3 regions of the Microbacterium sp. SA156 genome follow, and region 3 is predicted to be linked to each of the others. Evidence: riboswitches for the same ligand, from Rfam matches in the RefSeq annotation. Region 3 holds a riboswitch; each other region holds the start of a gene.
What was found. Region 3 has a riboswitch for thiamine pyrophosphate ahead of thiC (phosphomethylpyrimidine synthase ThiC). Riboswitches for the same ligand answer to the same signal wherever they lie in the genome.
Positions count from the first base shown of each region.

Region 1: it holds a riboswitch for thiamine pyrophosphate, as region 3 does, so the genes downstream of both, thiM (hydroxyethylthiazole kinase) here and thiC (phosphomethylpyrimidine synthase ThiC) in region 3, are expected to answer to the same signal.
Region 2: it holds a riboswitch for thiamine pyrophosphate, as region 3 does, so the genes downstream of both, ACOWU6_RS13660 (ECF transporter S component) here and thiC (phosphomethylpyrimidine synthase ThiC) in region 3, are expected to answer to the same signal.

Region 1 is NZ_JBAKGU010000001.1:394,991-402,535, forward strand. Features, by position in the region: gene nadC (carboxylating nicotinate-nucleotide diphosphorylase) at 1-835, opposite strand, end outside; gene nadB (L-aspartate oxidase) at 829-2,346, opposite strand; gene nadA (quinolinate synthase NadA) at 2,343-3,674, opposite strand; gene ACOWU6_RS01720 (NUDIX hydrolase) at 3,758-4,459, opposite strand; TPP riboswitch at 4,515-4,610, shown strand; gene thiM (hydroxyethylthiazole kinase) at 4,602-5,435, shown strand; gene thiE (thiamine phosphate synthase) at 5,432-6,103, shown strand; gene thiD (bifunctional hydroxymethylpyrimidine kinase/phosphomethylpyrimidine kinase) at 6,100-7,545, shown strand, end outside.
Region 2 is NZ_JBAKGU010000015.1:4,215-11,759, reverse strand. Features, by position in the region: gene ACOWU6_RS13665 (ABC transporter ATP-binding protein) at 1-1,177, opposite strand, end outside; gene ACOWU6_RS13660 (ECF transporter S component) at 1,179-1,799, opposite strand; TPP riboswitch at 1,791-1,901, opposite strand; gene ACOWU6_RS13655 (D-alanyl-D-alanine carboxypeptidase family protein) at 1,967-3,358, shown strand; gene ACOWU6_RS13650 (bifunctional proline dehydrogenase/L-glutamate gamma-semialdehyde dehydrogenase) at 3,623-7,078, opposite strand; gene ACOWU6_RS13645 (LysR family transcriptional regulator) at 7,178-7,545, shown strand, end outside.
Region 3 is NZ_JBAKGU010000003.1:181,526-189,070, forward strand. Features, by position in the region: gene ACOWU6_RS04415 (sugar phosphate isomerase/epimerase family protein) at 1-829, shown strand, start outside; gene ACOWU6_RS04420 (NUDIX hydrolase) at 941-1,504, opposite strand; gene ACOWU6_RS04425 (DUF2520 domain-containing protein) at 1,685-2,470, shown strand; gene panC (pantoate--beta-alanine ligase) at 2,467-3,318, shown strand; gene panD (aspartate 1-decarboxylase) at 3,318-3,707, shown strand; gene panB (3-methyl-2-oxobutanoate hydroxymethyltransferase) at 3,704-4,573, shown strand; TPP riboswitch at 4,613-4,720, shown strand; gene thiC (phosphomethylpyrimidine synthase ThiC) at 4,719-6,449, shown strand; gene ACOWU6_RS04450 (FAD-dependent oxidoreductase) at 6,436-7,545, shown strand, end outside.

The DNA.
Region 1 (7,545 bases), on a different contig from region 3:
CGAGACCGAGATCGAGCGCGCGGGCGGAGTGCGTCAGCGCGCCGACCGAGATGACGTCGACGCCCGTCTCGGCGATGCCCCGCACCGTCCCGAGGTCGACGCCGCCCGACGCCTCGACGATCGCTCGCCCGCCGACGATCCCGACGCCGCGACGGAGGTCGTCGAGAGAGAAGTTGTCGAGCATGATCGTGTCGACTCCGGCCGCGAGCACGGGCTCGATCTGGTCGATGCGATCGACCTCGACCTCGACATGCGCCGTGTGCGGCAGACGCGCGATGCCCGCGCGGAGGGCGGTCGTCAGGTCGGCGCCGCCGGCCTGGAGCACGGCGAGATGGTTGTCCTTCGCCATGACCGCGTCTGACAGCGAGTGCCGGTGGTTGTGCCCGCCGCCGCAGCGGACGGCATGCCGCTCGAACGCGCGGAGCCCCGGCGTCGTCTTCCGGGTGTCGACGATCCGCGCGCGGGTGCCCGCCACCTCGGCGACGAACCGCGCCGTGAGCGTCGCGACGCCCGACATCCGCTGGGTGAAGTTCAGCCCGACGCGCTCTGCGGTGAGCACCGCGCGGGCCGGCCCGGCGACGGTCGCGAGCACGTCGCCCGCGGCGAAGGGCGCGCCGTCCGCCACGCGGAGGTCGACCTCGGTCGCGCGATCCGTGAGGGCGAACGCTGCCCGGAAGACCTCGCCGCCGCTGAACACGCCGTCCTCGCGCGCGACGAGCGATGCCTGCGCGTGAGCGGATGCGGGAAGGAACGCCTCGCTCGTGAGGTCTCCCCACGGCGCGTCCTCCTCGAGGGCGGCGCGCACGGCGCGCTCGATCGTCGACGCCGTCAGCATGCGGCACCCGCTGAGAGGAGTTCGCGCGCGTGAGCGGACGCGTCGTCGGTGCGGAAATGCGACCCCACCGAGCCCGGCCGGGCGAGGGCGGCGCTCGCCGCGGCGAGGCCCACGCGCACGAGCCCCGCGTCCTCATGCGCGGAGAGCGTCTGCGGACGGGGGAGGGCGTCCTGCCACGCGGCGAGCACGGCCACGGCGTGCGCGAGGCCCGCGCCGTCGCGGAGGAGCCCCACGTGATCCCACATGAGCCGCTGCAGGGCGGCGCGCGAGAAGGGCGGGACGGCGGCGAGCTCCGACGGCGACTCCGGGCCGGGCGCGGAGGGGAGCGCGGGCGCCGCATCGACGTCGCCCGCGAGGATGGCCGCGGCCGCGCGCGCGGCGAAGACCGCGCCCTCGAGAAGGGAGTTGGAAGCGAGGCGGTTGGCGCCGTGCACGCCCGTGCGCGCGCACTCGCCGACGGCGAGGAGGCCGGCCAGGCTCGTGCGCCCGTCGAGGTCGGTCGCGATCCCGCCCATGAGGTAGTGGGCGGCCGGCGCGACGGGGATCGGGTGCGCGGCCCAGTCGAGCCCGCGCCCTGCGAGCGCCCTCGCGATCGTCGGGAAGCGCGCCTCGAGTCGCCGACGGCCGATGCGCGTCGCGTCCAGGAGCACGGGGCGCCCGCCCTGCTCCGCCATCCGCCGGGCGATCGATCGCGCGACGACATCGCGCGGCGCGAGCTCGCCGTCGGGGTGGTCGTCGAGCACGAAGCGCCGCCCGTCGAGATCGATGAGGTCGGCGCCCTCACCGCGCACCGCCTCGGAGACGAGGAACGGCGTGCCCTCGGCGAGCACGGTGGGGTGGAACTGCGCGAACTCGAGATCGACGACCGCGGCCCCCGCCCGCAGGGCGGCCGCGATGCCGTCGCCGGTCACGACGTCGGGGTTGGTGGTGCGCGCCCACAGCCGCCCCGCTCCGCCGGTCGCGAGCACGACGGCATCCGCCCGGAGCGCCTCCCGGCGCCCGTCGGCGAGCAGCTCGACTCCCGCGACGCGTCCGCCCTCCACGAGGAGGTCGGCGAGGAGCGTCCGCTCGCGAAGGCGGACGCCCGCCTCGAGCGCGGCCGCGATGAGCGCGATCTCGATCGCGAGGCCCGTCGCGTCTCCGCCCGCGTGGAGGATGCGCGGATGCGCGTGCGCGGCCTCGAGTCCTCGCGCCAGGGCGCCCGAGGCGTCGCGGTCGAACGCGACGCCGAGGTCCATGAGCTCGCGCACGCGTGCCGGCCCCTCCGTCACGAGCACGTCGACCGCGGCGGGGTCGCACAGGCCGGCGCCCGCGGCGAGCGTGTCGGCCGCGTGGCTCTCGACGCTGTCATCGGGGAAGAGCGCGGCCGCGATGCCGCCCTGCGCGTGCCGCGTGCTGCCGTCGGCCATCCCCGCCTTCGTGACCAGCTGCACATCCGCGCCGCCGCGCGCGAGGTGCAGCGCCGTCGCGAGGCCGGCGACGCCGCTTCCGACGACGATGACCCCGGTCATGCGCGCGCGCCTCCCGTCGACAGGGGCTTGGCCGCGAGCATCCGCTCGAGCGCGACGCGCGCCGGGTCCGCCACCGCGTCGTCGACGCCGATCCGGTTGACCACGCGCCGCGCGACGAGCTCCTCGAGCACCCACGCGAGGTAGCCGGGGTGGATGCGGTACATCGTCGAGCAGGGGCACACGACGGGGTCGAGGCAGAAGATCGTGTGCTGCGGGTGCTCGGCGGCGAGCCGGCGCACGAGGTTGATCTCGGTGCCGATCGCGAACGTGGTCGGCTCGGTCGCCGCCTCAATCGCCTTGCGGATGTAGTCGGTCGATCCTGCCTCGTCGGCGGCGTCGACGACGGGCATGGGGCACTCCGGATGCACGATGACGCGCACGCCCGGATGCTCGGCGCGCGCGGTCTCGATCTGGTCGACCGTGAAGCGGCGGTGCACGGAGCAGAAGCCGTGCCAGAGGATGACCTCGGCGTCGCGCAGCGTCTCCTCGGACGACCCGCCGTACGGCGCGCGAGGGTTCCACAGCGGCATGCGCTCGAGCGGCACGCCCATCGCCTTGGCCGTGTTGCGCCCGAGGTGCTGGTCGGGGAAGAAGAGCACGCGGCGCCCGCGGGCGAACGCCCACTCGAGCACGGTGCGCGCGTTGGACGACGTGCACACGATGCCGCCGTTGCGGCCCACGAAGCCCTTGATCGCCGCGGAGGAGTTCATGTAGGTCACCGGGACGACCGGCACGCGGCCGTCCGCGTCCGGCACGTCGAGCGGGCCGTACACGTCCGCGAGCTGCTCCCAGCACTCCTCGACCTGGTCGATGTCGGCCATGTCGGCCATCGAGCAGCCCGCGGCGAGGTTCGGCAGGATGACGGACTGCTCCGGGCGGGAGAGCATGTCGGCGGTCTCGGCCATGAAGTGCACGCCGCAGAAGACGATCGCCTCGGCCTCGGGGTGCGCCTTCGCCGCGCCCGCGAGCTGGAACGAGTCGCCCACGTAGTCGGCGTGCTGCACAACCTCGTCGCGCTGGTAGAAGTGGCCGAGGACCACGACGCGGTCGCCGAGCGCCGCCTTCGCCGCCCGGATGCGATCGTGCAGCTCGGCTTCCGGGGCCTCGCGGTAGGCGCGGGGGAGCTCGCCCTGCCGTGGGGCGTCGGTCGGGATCACGTCGCCCATCGAGGCGCCGGGGCCGTACCCGGCGACGGCGTCGAAGCTCCAGGGCCCCGCGGCGAGGTCGGTCGAGCACGTCGAGCCCGCGGCGCCGCCCGAGACGATCGCCTGGATCTCGTGGTCGACGCTCGCGTCGCGGGCGGTGAGGGTGATGCTGGTCGCGGCCATGGGGACCCCTGTTCGTGTCGATTCGACTCTAAGTCGTCGACACCACTTTAAGTCAGGTTGACCACAAAGGCGAGCGGGGCTCCTCAGGCCGGTCCGAGCGGTCCGCGATCGGCGAGCTCGACCTCAGAGTTGTAGCGGTACAGGCGCGCCGGGCGATGCTTGCCGGTGCGGAACGACTCGGTCGGGAGGAGCGCCTCGGAGCCCTCGAGGAGGCGGCGGAAGTTCGACGGGTCGAGGCGCCGCCCGAGCACGGCCTCGTAGACCTCCCGCAGCTCGGTCAGCGTGAACTCGTCGGGCAGGAGGCCGTGCGCGATCCGGCTGTAGCCGACCTTGTTGCGCAGCCGCCACACGGCGTAGTCGACGATCCGGTTGTGATCGAAGGCGAGCGCCGGCAGGTCGTCCACGTCGAACCACTCGACGTTCTCCGGCGCGTCCTCCGCGGCGCGCTGCGCATCCACGAGGTCGGAGCGGAGGAGCGCCCAGTAGACGACCGACACGACGCGCGTGGGGGAGCGGTCGACGTCGCCGAAGGCGTAGAGCTGCTCGAGGTAGCTCGGGCTGAGCGCGGTCGTCTCGGCGAGCGTGCGGGCGGCGGCGTCGTCGAGCCCCTCCCGCTCGTCGAGCCATCCGCCCGGGAGCGCCCACGCGCCCTCGAACGGCTCCCGCGTGCGGCGCACGAGCGGGATCATGAGCGCGTCGGCCCCGGGTCGCGAGCGCAGCGAGAAGATCACGGTCGAGACGGCGACGCGGATGCCGGCGCTCTCGGTCGCGGAAGGGGAGGTCACCCTTCGAGCGTAGGCGACCCGGCGCGCGGGCCATCGCGGACCCGCTATGCTCGCTCGCAGTGACACGGGGTGTCCCCATCCGGGACTGAGATCACACCCGTATGCACCTGATCTCGTTAGGACGAGCGGAGGGATGTCGCTGATGAGTGACGCGCACCTGTCGGTATCCGATGGCCCCGGGGCCGTGCTGTCGAGACTGCGCGAGACCGCGCCGCTCGTTCAGTGCATCACCAACGCCGTGGTCGTGAACGTCACGGCCAACGCGCTGCTCGCGGTGGGCGCGGCGCCCGTGATGGCCGACATCCCCGAGGAGGCCGGGGAGTGCGCGGCGTTCGCGTCGGCGCTCCTGGTCAACCTCGGGACGCCGACCGCCGAGCAGCGCGCGGCGATGACCGCCGCGGTCGCCGCGGCACGCGCGTCCGGCACGCCGTGGGTCCTCGACCCCGTGGGCGTGGGCGCCCTCGGCCTGCGCACCGGCGTCGCGCGCGACCTGCTCGCGCACCGGCCGACCGTGATCCRCGGCAACGCCTCGGAGGTGCTCGCGCTCGCGGGCGCCGGCTCGGGCGGGCGCGGGGTCGATGCGGCCGACGAGGTCGATGCGGCGCTCGACGCCGCCCGCGCGCTCGCCGAGCGCACGGGCGCGGTCGTCGCGGTGTCGGGCGCGGTCGACGCGGTCACCGACGGCGCGCGCACGGAGCGCATCGCGGGCGGGAGCGCGCTCCTCACCCGCATGACGGGAGGCGGCTGCTCGCTCGGAGCGGTCGTGGCCGCCTGCGTCGCGGCGGCGGATGGCCCGGATGCCGCGTTCGCGGGCACGATCGCGGCGCATGCCGTCTACGCGGCCGCCTCCGAGCGCGCGGCGGCCGTCGCGACGGGCCCCGGCTCGTTCGCGGTGGCGTTCCTCGACGCGCTCGCGGGGGTCGATGCGGTCGACGTGTCCGCGCCCGAGCGCTTCGCGAAGGAGGTGCCGGCATGACCGCGCGACCTCTCGACCTCTCCCTCTACCTCGTCGCGGACGCCGCGACGATCACCGGCCGCTCGCTCGTCGACGTCGTCGCCCAGGCGGTCGACGGAGGGGCATCGACCGTGCAGATCCGCGGCAAGGACCTGTCCGCCGCAGATCTCCTCGCCCTCGTCGAGTCCGCTGCCGCGCACACGCGCGGCCGTGCGACGCTGCTCGTGAACGACCGCGTCGACGTGTACCTGGCCGCGAAGGCCGCGGGAGCGTCCGTCGACGGCGTCCACATCGGGCAGACCGACCTGCCGGCCGATCGCGTGCGCGGCCTCGTGGGCGACGACGCGATCATCGGCCTGAGCGCGAGCCTGCCGCGCCAGCTCGAGGCGCTGCGGCGCCTCCCCACCGGCACGGTCGACTACCTGGGCGTGGGCGCGGTGCGCGCCACCCCGACGAAGAAGGACCATCCGACCCCGATCGGATGGACCGGATTCGCGGCCTTCGCCGAGCTCGCGCACGAGTTCCCGTGCGTCGCGATCGGCGGCGTCGGCCCGGGCGACGCACGCGACGCGCGGCGCGCGGGCGCCGCCGGGATCGCGGTCGTCCGCGCCATCTGCTCGGCGGAGTTCCCCGCCGCGGCGGCGGCCGCGCTGCGGTTCGAGTGGGCGGACGCCGAGGTCGTCGCATGACCGCCGTGCCGAACATCCTCGCGATCGCCGGCTCCGACCCGTCGGGAGGGGCGGGCATCCAGGCCGACCTCAAGTCGATCGCCGCGTGCGGCGGTTACGGCATGGCCGCGATCACAGCGCTCACCGCCCAGAGCACGCACGGCGTGTCGGGCGTGCACGCGCCGCCCGCGTCGTTCCTGCGCGAGCAGCTCGACGCGCTCGTGGCCGACATCCGCATCGACGCCGTCAAGATCGGCATGCTCGGCACGGCGGAGATCGTCGCTGCGGTGGCGGACTGGCTGCGCGGCCTCGACACGCGCCCGCCGGTGGTCCTGGATCCCGTCATGATCGCCACGAGCGGGGATCGCCTCATCGACGCCGAGGCCGAGCGCGCGCTGCACGATCTCCTGTCGCTCGCCGACGTCGTGACGCCGAACCTCCCGGAGCTGGCCGTGCTCACCGATGTCGCCGCAATTGGATCGTGGACGGACGCGCTCGCGCAGGCGGCCGCGCTCGCGCGTCGCCACGGCGTGCTCGTGCTCGCGAAGGGCGGGCACCTCGACGGCCCGGCGTGCCCGGACGCGCTGGTGGGGCCGGATGGCCTCATCGCCGAGTTCTCGGACGCGCGGATCGAGACGACCGCCACGCACGGCACGGGGTGCTCCCTGTCCGCGGCGCTCGCCACGCTCCGCGCGCGCGAGGGCGGCTGGACCTGGGCGGCGCGCCTCGCCCGCGGATGGCTGCGCGACGCGATCGCGTCGGGCTCCGAGCTCGAGGTGGGCCGCCCGGGCGGGCACGGCCCGCTCCACCATCTCGCGGGCCTGTGGCGGACGGGAGGCCTCCCGCGCCGCGACGCCGAGCTCGACGCCTGGTGGGAGGACATCGCGCCGCTGCGCGTCGGCATCGACGACGTGTGGTTCGTGCGCGCACTCGCGGACGGCTCGCTCGATCGGGACGACTTCGCGCACTACCTCGCGCAGGACTCGCTGTACCTGCGCACGTACGCGCGCGTGCTGAGCCGGGCCGCGGAGCTCGCGCCGACGCTCGAGGAGCAGGCCTTCTGGGCGGCATCCGCGCACAGCTGCCTGGAGACCGAGCTCTCCCTGCACCGCGCCCGGCTGGACGATGCGCCGGCCGACGCCCCGGCGACGCCGTCCGCCGAGACCATGGCGTACCTGGATCATCTGCAGGCGACGGCAGCGGCCGGCGACCACGCGGTGCTCGTCGCCGCGGTGCTCCCGTGCTTCTGGCTCTACCAGGACATCGGCGCGCGCCTCGCGGCCGCGAATCGCCCGGGCCATCCGTATGCCGACTGGCTCGAGATGTACGCATCCGACGCGTTCGACCTCGCCACGCGCGACGCCATCCGCTGGACGCAGGAGCACGCCAGGGCCGCGGACGACGCGCGCCTCGCGCGCATGCGCACGGCCTTCGACGTGTCGGCCCGGCACGAGCTCGCGTTC
Region 2 (7,545 bases), on a different contig from region 3:
CCTCCCCGCGCGCCGAGATCTCCGCGTCGGGCACTCGGAGCGCGCGCATGCCCACCTCGAGCTCGGCGCGCACCGTGTTCGCGAGGAGCTGGTGATCGGGCGACTGCAGCACGGTGCCGATCCGGGTGAGGAGCTCGCGCGAGCGCCATCGGATGGGCGCGGGGCCTGCGCCTGCCGCGAGTTCGGGTGCCGCCGCCACTCGGCCGTCGACCGGCGGCAGGAGCCCTGCGAGCGTGCGCGCGAGGGTCGACTTCCCCGCGCCGTTGCGGCCGGTGATGCCGAGCACCTCGCCGGGGCGCACCTCCAGGTCCACGGGGCCGGCGACGGCCGTGTCGCGCAGGCGCCCCACCTGCAGCGCTTCCGCAGCGAGGAGAGGAGCGCCCGGCGCGTGGCGCGGCGGGCCGGGGCGACGCGGCGGGATGCCCGGCACCCACACGCCGCCCGACGCGAGCTCGGCGCCACGTCGGGCGAGGACGACCTCGGGCGTCCCGTCCGCGACGACGCCCTGCTGCCCGCCGCCGAGGACGATCACGCGATCGACGACGGGAAGCCACACGTCGACCCGGTGCTCGACGACGACGAGCGTGGCGCCCGTGTGCGCGACGACGCGCGACACCGCGTCGCGCACCTCGACGACACCCTCGGGATCGAGGTTCGCGGTCGGCTCGTCGAGCAGCAGGAGCCCGGGGCGCATGGCGAGCGCACCGGCGAGGGCGAGGCGCTGCTTCTGCCCGCCCGACAGGGCGGACGTCGAGCGGTCGAGCGGCACGTCGAGGCCGACGATCGCGAGCGCCTCCCGCACGCGCGACCAGATCTCGTCGTGCGGGACGCCGAGGTTCTCGCACCCGAACGCGACGTCGTCCCCGACGCGCGCGAGCACGGCCTGTGCGTCGGGATCCTGCTGCACGAGCCCGGTCCGTCCGCGTGCGGCCTCCGGCGGCGCGCCGTCGACGAGAAGACGGCCCGCCTGCTCTCCCTCGTCCTCCCCGCCGAGCACGCCGGCGAGCGCCTGCAGCACAGTCGACTTGCCCGATCCGCTCGCTCCGAGGAGCAGCACGCGCTCCCCCGGCCGGATCGACAGCGTGACGTCCTGGGCCGCCCATGCCAGGCGCGTGCCGTACCGCCATCCCCACCCCTCGGCGAGGATGCCGCAGGGGCGGGTCTCCGCGGCCGTCACGTCAGACGCGTCGCGCGACGTCGCGCCCCGCGGCGAAGCGGCTGAGCGCTCCGGTCGCCGCGAGTGCGCGCACGATCGCCCAGCCGCCGAGGCCGGCGATGACGGCGCCCGACAGCGTCGTCGACGCGATGTAGATGGCCGTGAAGGCCGCGTCGGCCCCCGCGTACCAGTTGACGATGTCGTTGATGCCGCAGGCGAGGCCCGCCGCAGCGCCCGCGAGCGTCGCGACGACGGGGCCGAAGGCGCGGTACAGGAAGATCGCGAGGACGATCTCGGCGCCGAGGCCCTGCACGAGGCCCGAGACGATCGTGAGCGGACCCCACTGGTTGCCGACGAGCGCCGAGATCACGGCGGCGAGCAGCTCGGTGTAGAGCGCGGCGCCCGGCTTGCGGACGACGAGTCCGCCGATCACGCCCGCGATGAGCCACGGGCCGGCGACGAGGCCGCCGAGCCCGGGCAGGAGCGGGCTGAGCAGCGTGCTCGGCAGCTCGTAGGCGATGTTCCAGACGAGGAACACGACCGCGCACGCGACGCCGATCACGCTCGCGACGACGATGTCGACGACCCGCCACGTGAAGCGGCGGCCGGTCGCGGTCTGTCCTGCGGAAACGGACGTGGACATTCGTTCTCCTTCCTTCGCCGGCATGACCCGGATCAGGTTCGACGGTCGACGCGCGGCTCGCGTCCTCTCAGTCCGGCTCGGCGGACTCCCGTGTGATGTGGGCTGATTCTACTCGCATCCCACGAGCCGCTTCCCGTCTTCGCAGGAGCAGCGGGTACCGTATGCGGGTGGCAATCGACGACATCCCTGCGGCGGAGACCGCGCCGTCGCAGGACGCCGCTGCGGCGCTCACGGCGCTCGGCTGGGTCGACCCCGACGCCGTCGCCGCCTCGCGCACGGCCGGCGCGCTTCCCACGAGCCGCCTCGTGCCCGTCGAACCGTCGCTCCTTCCGCCGCGCACCCGCCGCCGGTTCTGGCTCGGGCCGACCGTCACTCTCGGCGTGCTCGCTCTCGGCTACGTCGCGTCCTGCGCGGTGTGGCCGCTCACGAACGTCGCCCCCACCATCTCGGATCTCACCGTCGAGACGCCGATCGGCGAGGAGTTCCCCGTCACCTGGCCGGAGGACGGCATCGCCGCCCTCGCTGCGGAGGGCGGCCCCGGCGGCCCGATCGCCTCGAGCGACGAGGCGCTGCCGATGGCGAGCATCACGAAGATCATCACCGCGCTCATGATCATCGAGCGCGAGGGCCTCGAGCTGGGTCAGGATGGGCCGTCCTACGCCTTCACGCAGGCCGACAGCGACGAGTACTGGGCCTATCTCACGGCCGATGAGTCGTCGCTCGATGTCCCCGTGGGCGGCACGCTCACGCTGCACGAGATGCTCCAGGGCGTCATGCTCGGGTCGGCGAACAACTACGTCGACCGGCTCGTCCTCGAGTTGTGGGGCACGCAGGAGGCCTGGCTCGCCGACGCGCAGGCCTGGCTCGCGCAGCACGAGCTCACGGGCATCACGGTCGCCGACCCGAGCGGCATCGACCCGGCGAACACCGCCGACGCGCGCTCGCTCATCCGTCTCGCCGAGATCGCGCTCGAGGATCCGGTCCTCGCGAGCATCATGGCCGAGGACTCCGTCGTGCTCCCGGGAGCGGGGCTCGTCGAGAACTCGAACCCGCTCATCGGGGACGAGGGCGTGGTCGGCCTGAAGACCGGCTCGCTGTGGTCGACGGGCACGCAGTACTGGAACCTCCTGTCCGCGAAGGAGGTCACGATCGGCCAGACGAGCGTGACCCTCTACGCCGCGGTCGTCGGCCAGCCCGACGACGACAGCCGCGCGATCGTGAGCCGCGAGCTCCTCGCGCAGCTCGAGGAGGGCATGCAGCTCACGACCGCGGTCGCCGCCGAGGTGCCCGTCGCGCACGTCAGGACCGAGTGGGGCGCGCAGAGCACGATCGTGACCGCCGACGAGGCCCAGGTGATCTCGTGGCAGGGCGTCGCGCCATCCACCGATCCGTCGTACGAGGTCGAGCTCGGAGCCGAAGCCGGCGACGAGGTCGGCACGCTGGCCGTGCAGGGCGGTATGGACGACACGAGCGTCGCGCTCACCCTCACCGACGACGTGCCCCCGCCCTCCTTCTGGTGGAGGCTCACGCACCCGCTGTCGCTGCTCGGCCTCGACTGACCCGACCGACCGAAGCCGACCAAGCATGTCTCGCTCGGCGCGGGAAGCCGACCGAGCATGTCTCGCTCGACACGGGAGGCCGGCCGAGCATGTCTCACTCAGCGCGGGATTCGGCCTCCCTATCCCGCCGGGAGTGAGACATGCAGATCGGGCGGCATCCAGAGCGGGCGACCTGCGGGGCGGGCGACATGCAGATCGGGCGAGGCGCGGACGGACGGGGTGACAGAGGCGGACCGCCCCGGGAGGGAGCGGCCCGCCCTCTGATCAGGCGTCGGCGAGACCGGGAACGACGTACCGCCGCTCGTTGCCGAACCGGTGCGCGGTGATCGACACCGCCTGCTCGTGCAGGAACGGCAGCATCTCCACGCGGCCGGCCGACGTCACGGGACCGTCGTACACCGCGACGTTGGGGGCGCCGTCCGTCGCCGCCACGACGTCGGCGAGCGCACCGCCGAGGAGGCGGATGCGCCCGCCCGTCTGGGCGAGGCGCGCCGCGCGAGCCGCCCACGCCTCCGCATCCTCGAACGCCACTTCGACGCCCGCGTCCGTCAGCCACGTCGCGACCCGCTCGGGAAGAGCGGTCGGCGTGCTCACGACGAGCTCGGCGCCGACACGCAGCCCCGCGGCCGCAACGCGCACGAGCTCCGTCGGCGGGCGTCCGTCGAAGCGGATCGTCACGGGAACCGGCGCGTACCGGAGCACGTTCTGCTCGAGCCGGAGGCCCTGCACATCCCGCGCGACGCCGAACTCCTCTGCGAACGCGACGACGTCGGTCGCGAGTGCCCTCTCGAGCCACTCCGCGCCATCCGCGGCGCCGAGCGCCTCGACCGCGCGCCGTGCCGCGCCATCCGCCCTGCTCGCCGTCGCGACGGGCGCATCCGTCCAGGTGCCGAGCCCGAAGAGGTAGCTGGGGCCGCCGGCCTTCGTCCCGGCGCCGACCGCCGACTTCTTCCAGCCGCCGAACGGCTGGCGCTCGACGATCGCGCCGGTCGTGCCGCGGTTCACGTAGGCGTTGCCGACGTCGATGCGCGAGAGCCACCGGGCGATCTCGTCCTCGTCGAGGGCGTGCAGCCCCGACGTGAGGCCGTAGTCGACGGCGCGCACGAGGTCGATCGCCTCGTCGAGGGTCTCGGCCGTCATGATGCCCAGCACCGGGCCGAAGTACTCCGTGAGGTGGAACTCGCTGCCGGGCTGCACCCCGTCGCGGATGCCGGGCGTCCACAGGGCGCCGGAGTCGTCGAGCTGCTTCGGCTCGCGGACCCACGTCTGACCGGGCTCGAGCTCGGTGAGGGCTCGGCGGAGCTTGCCCTCAGCGGGGCCGATGAGAGGGCCGATCCGGGCGGCGGCCTGCCACGGCATGCCCACCTCGTAGCCCTCGACGGCGTCGACGAGCTGGCGGCGGAACCGCTCGCTGAGGGCGACCGATCCCACGAGGATGACGAGCGACGCCGCCGAGCACTTCTGGCCGGCGTGGCCGAACGCCGAGTACGCGACGTCCTTCGCGGCGAGGTCGAGGTCCGCCGACGGGGTGACGATGATCGCGTTCTTCCCGCTCGTCTCGGCGAGGAGCGGGAGGTCGCGCCGGAACGACCGGAAGAGCTCGGCGGTCTCGTACGCGCCGGTGAGGATGACGCGCTCGACGCGCTCGTGCGACACGAGACGGCGCCCCAGCTCGTTCTCCTCGACCCGCGCGAGACGCAGCACGTCACGCGGGACGCCCGCCTCCCACAGCGCCTCGGCGAGCACGGCGCCGCAGCGTCGCGCCTGCGACGCCGGCTTGAGGATCACCGGCGACCCTGCGGCGAGCGCCGCGAGGGTCGAGCCTGCGGGGATGGCCACGGGGAAGTTCCAGGGCGGCGTCACGACGGTGAGGCGGACGGGCTCGAACGCGGCCCCATCGACCTCGGCGAGTCGCAGGGCGCTCTCGGCGTAGTAGTGCGCGAAGTCGATCGCCTCGGAGACCTCGGGGTCACCCTGCTCGATGACCTTGCCGCACTCGGACCCCATGACCTCGAGCAGCTCGGCGCGCCGGGCCTCGAGGATGTCGCCCGCGCGATGCAGGATCGCCGCGCGCTCCGCGGGGGCGAGCGCACGCCATCCCTCGCCCGCCGCGACCGCGCCGTCGACGACGGCGTCGACCTCCTCGAGCGTGCGGAGTGTGTGCGCGGCGAGCGTCTCCTCGCCCAGGGTCGACGCCGCCATGCGGGCGCGGATCTCCGCGGCCCAGGCCCGGTTGCCGGCGATGCTCGGGTCGCTGTCGGGCGCGTTGCGGAAGCCGTCGCGCGGACCCTCGGGCTGCGGCTCACGGCGATCCTGCACCCGGTTGGACGGGGGCACGTCGCTCGGCATGAGGTCGATCGACGCGAGGAAGCGGTCGCGCTCGCGCGCGAACAGGGCGGGATCGGCGTCGAGGTCGAACACGGCCGACATGAAGTTCTCCGGGCTCGCGCCCTCCTCGAGGCGGCGGATGAGGTACGCGATCGCGACGTCGAACTCGTCGGGGTGCACGACCGGCGTGTAGAGGAGGAGCGACCCGACCTCGCGGCGCACGACCGCGGCCTGAGCCGTGGCCATCCCGAGGAGCATCTCGAACTCGAGGCCCGGGCCGTCGGCGATGCCGCGGCGCTTCGCGAGCAGCCATGCGAGCGCGATGTCGAAGAGGTTGTGGCCCGCGACGCCGATGCGCACCGATCGCACGCGCTCGGGGTGCAGCGCGTAGTCGAGCACAGCCTTGTACGACGCGTCGCTGTGCTGCTTGCTCGGCCAGGTCGCGAGCGGCCAGCCGTGGGTCTCCGCGTCGACCTGCTCCATGGGGAGGTTCGCGCCCTTCACGACGCGGACCTTGATCGGGGCGCCGCCTCGCGCGACGCGCTCACTCGCCCATTCCTGAAGGCGCATCATCGCGCCGAGCGCGTCGGGGAGGTATGCCTGGAGGACGATGCCGGCCTCGACGTCGTGGAACTCCGGGCGCTCGAGAAGGCGCATGAACACCGCGAGCGTGAGGTCGAGGTCCTTGAACTCCTCCATGTCGAGGTTGATGAACGTGCCGTTCGCGCGAGCGGCCGTGTAGAGCGGCGCAAGCGCGGCGACGGCGTGGTCGACGGCCTCGTCGAACGCCCACGGGCTGTGCGGCGCGACGGTCGAGGACACCTTGATCGAGACGTAGTCGACGTCGTCGCGCTCGATGAGGCGTCGGGTTCCGGCGAGGCGCTTGTCGGCCTCGCGCTGGCCGAGGATGGCCTCGCCGAGGAGGTTCACGTTGAGGCGGATGCCCTTGCCGCGCAGGCGCGCGAGCGTCGATCCGAGCTTCTCGTCGCGCGCGTCGACGATGAGGTGCCGGACCATCCGGCGCAGGACGGCGCGGCTCGCGGGCACGACGACGCTCGGGAGGACGGGCGCGAGCGCGCCGCCGAGACGGATGAGCCCGCGCAGCGGGGCCGGCAGGAAGCGCGGGATGAGCGGCACGAGGCCGGCGAGACAGCGCGCGGCGACGCGCGTGTCCTCGGGGCGCACGACGCCGTCGACGAAGCCGACGGTGAAGGCCAGGCCGTTGGGGTCGCGGAGGACGCCGGCGAGGTTCTTCGCGGCCGCGTCGACCTTCTCGTCGCGCGCCTCGCGCAGCCAGGTGCGGACGAGCGCGATCGCCTCCTCCGCGAGCTGCGGGTCGATGCCGGGGACGTGTGCCGCCTCGTGAGCGGATGACGGGGGTGCGATGGTCATGGCGAGGTCTTTCTCGAGAGGATCGCTCTCATTGTGCGACCGTCGACCATCCGACAAAAGCGCACGTTTTCGGGCATGACCTTTCGATATTCTCGAACGATGGCGACTCCCTGGAACAGCCGCGGTCTCCTGCTCCTGCACGAGCTCCGGATGCGCGGCACCCTCTCGGCCGTCGCGGCCGCGCGCAGCTACAGCGCATCGACCGTGTCGCATCAGCTGCAGCAGCTCGAGAGGGAGGTCGGCCTCCCCCTCCTCGAGCCCGAGGGGCGAGGCCTGCGCCTGACGGCAGCGGGCGAGGCGGTCGCCCGCCACGCCGCGCAGCTGCTCGCTGCCGAGGAGGCGCTGCGCGGCGAGCTCGCGGCCCTGGCGCCCGACGCGGCGCCGCTGCGGATCGCGGCGCTCCAGACGAGCGCGCGCACGCTCATCCCCCGCATGCTCGACGCCCTTCGCGACGCCCTCCCCGCGCT
Region 3 (7,545 bases):
CGAGGGGACCGGCGTCGAGATCGCCGGCCTCAACTGCAATGGCAACCCGCTGCACGCGAAGGCCGACATCCGCGCGCGGCACGCGGAGGACGTGCGCCGATCCATCCGCCTCGCTGCCCGCCTGGGTCAGACGCGCGTCGTCACGATGTCGGGTCTGCCGGGATCCGACGAGACGGCGCGATTCCCGAACTGGATCGTGAACGCCTGGAACTCGGCGCACCTCGACGTGCTCGACTACCAGTGGCGGGTCGTCGGCGACTTCTGGCGGGAGATCGACCGACTCGCTGCCGACCACGGCGTCAAGGTCGCGCTCGAGCTGCACCCGCAGAACGTCGTCTTCAACACCCGCGACGTGCATCGTCTCGTCGAGACGACCGGCGCGACGCACATCGGCGTCGAGCTCGACGCGTCGCACCTCTTCTGGCAGCAGATGGACCCCGTCGCGGTCGTGCGAGAGCTGGGCGAGCTCGTCTTCCACGCAGCGGCGAAGGATGTCCGCATCAATCGCGAGACCGCGCAGCTCTACGGCGTGCTCGACAACGGCTTCCGGCGGCTCGACCCGTCCGAGTCGCGCACGGGCCTCGGGGGCGACGAATGGGCGAACGAATGGCCGAAGCCCGCCGCCTGGGACTTCGTCGCGCTCGGCAAGGGGCACGACACGGCGTACTGGACGGAGTTCCTCCGTGCTCTGCACGAGGTCGACCCGGACATGTGGGTCAACATCGAGCACGAGGACGTCGAGCTCGGCCGCGTCGAAGGGCTCCAGGTGGCCGCGGCCGTGCTGCGGGACGCCGATCGAGCTCTGCAGGAGTCGCTCGGGCAGGGGTGAGTTCGCACAGGGCGGTTCTCGAGGCCGGGTCGCGGCGTTTCGACTCGCTCGTTCCTCGCTCGCTCAACGACCGGGGGAGGGATGGCCGATGGCGCCTTGCAGAGGGATGTGTCAGCGGGCGACCGCGTACGCCGCCCGCACACGTGCGAGGCGCTCGTCGAAGGCGGGCGGCAGCGGCGAGGGCAGGTCGCCGAGGGGGAACCACGCCAGGTCGTCCGACTCATCGCTCACCTGCAGTGCCACGGCGTCGCGGTCGACGACGGCCGCGACGCCGACGTCGAGGTGCGATGCGCATCGGCCGAACCGCGAGCTCAGAGGATGGTGGTCCAGATCGACGACCCGGACGTCGCGGAGGAGACCGCGGGAGACGCCCGTCTCCTCCTCGAGCTCGCGTGCGGCGGCCTGCGCGAGCGACGTGTCCCCGGCCTCCAGGTGGCCGCCCGGCTGCACCCAGAACCTCCCCTTGCCGTGGAGGCAGAGGAGGATCTGCTCGCCGGTCGAGTCGAAGACGAACAGGCTCGCCGTGAGGTGCGCGGGCGGTCCCTCGCGGTCGAGCGCGGCCGCGCCGTGCGCCTCGAGAGCCGCGACGAAGTCGTCGTGCGCGGGGACCGACGGCCCCACCAGGGCGACGGCCTCGCGCGCGGACGCGAGCAGGGAGGAGCGCGGGTCGATCACGGCTTCGAGCCTGTCACAGGCCGGGGACCGGAGCGAGGATCCGAGTGGCCGACAGTCGTCGGTGAAATCACCATGCACAGACCTAAAGCGAACCAGGGAGCAGATCGGTAAGACACTGACCGGTACCACTGTGCACATTGCCGCCCGATTTTGCTCGATCGGCCCATGAGGCGGATACTCATGTCGCGCGCGTCCCCGCGCACCGAGACCATGAGCATCCTCCGCACCCCGCACAGCGCCCTCGAGAGCGTCACGGTGGTCGGCCCCGGCCGACTCGGCCGGAGCATCGCCCGTGCCCTCCGGGCGGCCGGCGTCGTCGTGCACGGCCCGGTCGGGCGCGGCGAGGAGATCCCCGACGCGCCGGTCGTGCTGCTGTGCGTTCCGGACGGGGAGATCGCTGCCGCAGCGCGCGCCGCGACGGCGGCGGGGCGGATGATCGGCCACACCTCCGGCGCGGTGCCGATCCACGATGTCGACTTCGGCCTCCACCCCCTGCAGACGTTCACCGGCGATGACGACCCGGCCGTGTTCCGCGGTGTCGCGTGCGCGATCGCGGGGCGGTCGGACGAGGCGCTCGAGACCGCGACGGGCATCGCGCTCCTGCTCGGCGCACGCGCGTTCCCCCTCGATGAGGCCCACCGGGCGGCCTACCACGCAGCCGCGTCGGTCGCGGCGAACTTCCTCGTGACCATCGCCGATGCCGCGGAGCGGATCGCCGAGACCGCGGGCATCCCGGCCAAGGAGGCGCGCCTGCTCCTCGCGCCGCTCGTGCGGCGCACTGTCGAGAACTGGGCGTCGGGAGGACCGGCGACAGCCCTGACGGGCCCGATCGCCCGCGGGGACGAGGAGACGGTCGAGCGCCAGCGCGCGGCGATCTCGGCCGGCCGGCCCGAGCTCGTCCCGCTCTTCGACGAGCTGTGCGAGGCGACCCGCGCGCTCGCACGCAGGAAGGAGCACGCGACATGAGGATCGTGCGCACCGTGTCCGACATGCGCGCCGCCGTGCGCACCGCGCGAGCCGAGGGCGCCTCGATCGGCCTCGTCCCCACGATGGGGGCCTTCCACGAAGGACACCTCTCGCTCATGCGCCGTGCGCGGGAGGCGTCCGACGTCGTGGTCGTGTCGCTCTTCGTCAACCCGACGCAGTTCGGGGCGAACGAGGACCTCGGCTCCTATCCGCGCGACGAGGCCCGGGATGCCGCGCTCGCCGAGGAGGCGGGAGCCGACATCCTCTTCGCGCCGCCCGTCTCCGAGATGTATCCCGACGGCTTCGCCACGACCATCCATGTCTCCGGCATCACCGACGTGCTGTGCGGCGCGCACCGCGGCCCGCACCACTTCGACGGCGTCGCCACCGTCGTCGCCAAGCTGCTCTCGATCGTCACCCCTGACGTCGCCTTCTTCGGACAGAAGGATGCGCAGCAGGTGCTCGTCGTGCGCCGGCTCGTCCGCGACCTCGACCTGCCCGTGCGGATCGAGGCGTGCCCGATCGTCCGCGAGCCGGACGGCCTCGCGATGAGCTCGCGCAACGTCTACCTCGATGCCGCAGCGCGGGCGCAGGCGACCGCTCTGAACCGGGCGCTGACCGCGGCGGAGGATCTCGCGGCGCGGGGCGAGCGGGATGGCGCGGTGCTGCTCGCGGCCGCGCGATCCGTCCTCGGGGAGGCCGGCATCGAGCCCGAGTACCTCGAGCTGCGCGACGCCGAGCACCTCCGTCCTCTCGTCCGCGTCGATCGGGACGCGCTGCTCGCGGTCGCGGCCAGGGTCGGCGCCGCACGCCTCATCGACAACCGCATCCTCAAGGGAGAATCCTGATGCGCCGCATCATGCTCAAGTCGAAGATCCATCGCGCCACCATCACGGGAAGCGACCTCAACTACGTCGGCTCGATCACGATCGACCCCGATCTCCTCGAGGCGGCGGACATCCTCGAGCACGAGCAGGTGCACGTGCTCGACGTCGACAACGGGGCGCGCTTCGAGACGTACACGATCGCGGGGGAGCGGGGCTCGGGGGTCATGCAGGTCAACGGCGCTGCCGCCCGGCTCGTGCACGCGGGCGACACGATCATCGTCGTCTCCTACGCCGAGTACGACGAGAAGGACCTCGAGACGTACGAGCCCGTCGTCGTGCACGTCGACCGGGGCAACGGCATCATCCAGGTCGATGACGCGGTCGACCGTCTCCTGACGGCGCGCGCATGAGCACGCGGCCGGCGGCCCGCCCGCGCGTCGCGCTGGCCGACCTCGCCGCGCGCAAGGCCGCGGGCGAGCGCATCGCCATGGTGACCGCCTACGACCATCCCAGCGCGCAGGTGGCCGAGGCGGCAGGCGTCGACGTCGTGCTCGTGGGCGACTCGGCCGCGATGACGGTGCTCGGATACGACAGCACCGTGCCCGTCACCGTCGACGAGATGATCATGCTCACGGCCGCGGTCCGCAGGGGTCTGCAGAGCCCTCTGCTCGTCGCGGACCTGCCCTTCGGCTCGTACGAGGCCTCCGACGAGACCGCCGTCGCGACCGCGCAGCGCTTCGTGAAGGAGACGGGGTGCGATGCGGTCAAGATCGAGCGCGGCGGCACGTCGGTCGATCGCGCGCGCGCCATCGTCCGCGCGGGCATCCCCGTCATGGGGCATGTCGGCCTCACGCCGCAGACGGCGACCGCCCTCGGCGGATACCGCGCGCAGGGGCGAACCGCCGACGACGCGCTCGCGGTGTGCGAGAGCGCACTCGCGCTGCAGGAGGCCGGGTGCTTCGCGATCGTCTTCGAGGCGATCCCGAGCGACGTCACCGACGCCCTGATGCCTCGGATGAGCGTCCCCGTGATCGGCATCGGCGCGGGCCCCGCCACCGACGGCCAGGTGCTCGTATTCCATGACCTTCTCGGCATATACGGGGGTCGTGCGGCGCGCTTCGTCAAGCGGTACGCGGAGCTGCGGGGCGACATGATCGCCGGTGTCCAGTGCTATGTCGCGGAAGTGCGCGCGGGACAGTACCCCGCGACCGAGCACGGCTACTCCATGCCCGAAGAGGAATCTGCCCGGCTGAGGGAGCTGCTCGACGCGCTCTGACCCGCCGACTTGCGCGACCGCGGCTCCCTGCTACTCTGATCCGGTCCACACGGGAGTCCCAGCAGGGGCTGAGAACGAGCTGACGCTGCTCGCGACCGTCGAACCTGTTCGGGTCATGCCGGCGTAGGAAGTAGGAGCAGCTCTTTTGCGCACCCTGGAAGCGACGCATTCGCTCGCATATCTGCACGACGACGAGCACGGGATCCGGGTGCCGGTCACCCGCATCGCGCTCACGGACTCGCCGAACGGCGAGCGGAACGAGCCGTTCACGGCCTATCGGACGTCGGGTCCGGGCAGCGACCCGGTGCGGGGGCTGCCGCCGCTGAGAGCCGACTGGATCGCCGCACGCGGCGACGTCGAGGAGTACGACGGGCGCCCGCGCGACCTTCACGACGACGGCCGAGCGGCCGCGCGGCGCGGCGCCGCCTCCGCGGAGTGGCGGGGAGAGTCCGCCCGCCCGCGCCGCGCACGTCCCGGCCGGCGCGTGACGCAGATGCACTACGCGCGGCAGGGCGTCATCACGCCCGAGATGCGCTTCGTCGCGCTGCGCGAGGGGTGCGACGTCGAGCTCGTCCGCTCGGAGCTCGCGGCGGGGCGCGCGATCATCCCGAGCAACATCAACCATCCCGAGAGCGAGCCCATGATCATCGGGCGGGCGTTCCTCGTCAAGATCAACGCGAACATCGGGAACTCGGCCGTCACGAGCTCGATCGCCGAGGAGGTCGAGAAGCTCCAGTGGGCGACGACGTGGGGCGCCGACACGGTCATGGACCTCTCCACGGGCGACGACATCCACACGACGCGCGAGTGGATCATCCGCAACGCGCCCGTGCCGATCGGGACGGTCCCGATCTACCAGGCGCTCGAGAAGGTCGACGGGCAGGCGCATCGCCTCACCTGGGAGATCTTCCGCGACACCGTGATCGAGCAGTGCGAGCAGGGCGTCGACTACATGACGATCCACGCGGGCGTGCTGCTGCGCTACGTGCCGCTCACGGCAGAGCGGGTGACGGGCATCGTCTCGCGCGGCGGCTCGATCATGGCGGGCTGGTGCCTCGCCCACCATCGCGAGAACTTCCTCTACACGCACTTCGACGAGCTGTGCGAGATCTTCGCGCAGTACGACGTCGCGTTCTCGCTCGGCGACGGCCTGCGCCCCGGCTCGACGGCCGACGCCAACGACGCTGCGCAGTTCGCCGAGCTCGACACGCTCGCGGAGCTCACGCACCGGGCGTGGGAGCACGACGTGCAGGTCATGGTGGAGGGGCCGGGGCACGTGCCGCTGCACCTGGTCCGGGAGAACGTCGAGCGCCAGCAGGAGCTCTGCTCGGGGGCGCCCTTCTACACGCTCGGCCCCCTCGTCACCGACGTCGCCCCGGGGTACGACCACATCACCTCGGCGATCGGCGCGACCGAGATCGCACGGTGGGGCACCGCGATGCTCTGCTACGTCACGCCCAAGGAGCACCTGGGGCTGCCCAACCGCGACGACGTGAAGACGGGCGTCATCACGTACAAGATCGCGGCGCACGCGGCCGACCTCGCGAAGGGTCATCCGGGGGCGCGGGAGCGGGATGACGCGCTGTCGAAGGCGCGCTTCGAGTTCCGCTGGCGCGATCAGTTCGCCCTCTCGCTCGACCCCGACACGGCAGAGGCCTTCCACGACGAGACGCTCCCGGCCGAGCCGGCCAAGACGGCGCACTTCTGCTCGATGTGCGGCCCGAAGTTCTGCTCGATGCGGATCTCCCAGGACATCCGCGACCGCTTCGGCGGAGCCGAGGAGCAGGAGGCGATCGCGGCCATGCGCCGGAAGTCCGAGGAGTTCGTCGCCGCCGGCGCGTCCGTCTACCTCGACGAGCCCCGTGTCCGGAGCTGACAGCAGGGTCGACGTCGCCGTCGTCGGCGCAGGGATCGTCGGCACGGCGATCGCCGTCGCGTGTGCGCGCGCGGGGCGCTCGGTGCGACTCATCGACCCCCGCCCGGGAGACGGCGCGACGTATGCCGCGGCCGGAATGCTGAGCCCCGCGGGCGAGCTCCAGCACACCGAGCGCGCTGCCGTCGCGCTCCACCGCGCCGCGGCGGCCGCATACCCCGACTTCGTCGCATCGCTGCCCGGCGGCGCCGCGGCGTGCGGGTACGAGGCCGCCCCGACGCTTCTCGTCGGAGTCGACGACGCCGACCGCCGTCGGATCGTCGAGCTCGTGGACGCGGCGCCCGCCGTGCAGGCGGAGCGACGGAGCGTCCGAGAAGCGCGGGCCGCCGAGCCCCTGCTCGCGCCGGGACTCTCGTGCGCGTACGCGGCGGACGGCGACCATCGCGTCGATCCGCGTGCCCTCGTCCGCGCGCTTCGGGGCGCGCTCGCGCCATCCGCTCTCCGTCCGCTCGCGGCGAGGCGCCTGCTGCGCGGGCGGGGCGGTGCCGTGCACGGTGTCGAGCTCTCCGACGGGACGGCGATCGCCGCGGCCGAGGTGGTCATCGCGAACGCGCTCGGCGCGGCGGACCTGGGCGCGACGCCGCCCGGCGTGCTGCGCCCGGTGCACGGAGACATCCTCCGCCTCCACGCGGCGGGCCTCCCGCGCCTCGCGCACACGGTCCGCTCCCTCGTCCGCGGCCGTGCCGTCTACCTCGTGCCGCGTGTCGACGGCGGACTCGTCGTGGGCGCGACCGAGCGCGAGGACGCCGACGACGCGGTCTCCGCGGGGGGCGTGTCGGCGCTGCTGCGCGATGCGGCCGAGGTGATGCCGCTCGTCGACGAGTACCGCTTCGTCGAGGCGACCGCCCGCGCCCGTCCGGCGACCCCCGATCATCTGCCCCTCGTCGGGCGGACCGCCCCGGGCCTCGTCGTCGCGACGGGAACGCATCGCAACGGCGTGCTGCTCGCCCCGCTCATCGCAGACCTCTGCCGCCGCATCGTCGACGACGTCGCCCCGCCGCGCGGCGTCGAGGCCGACCTGCTCGACCCTGGGCGGTTC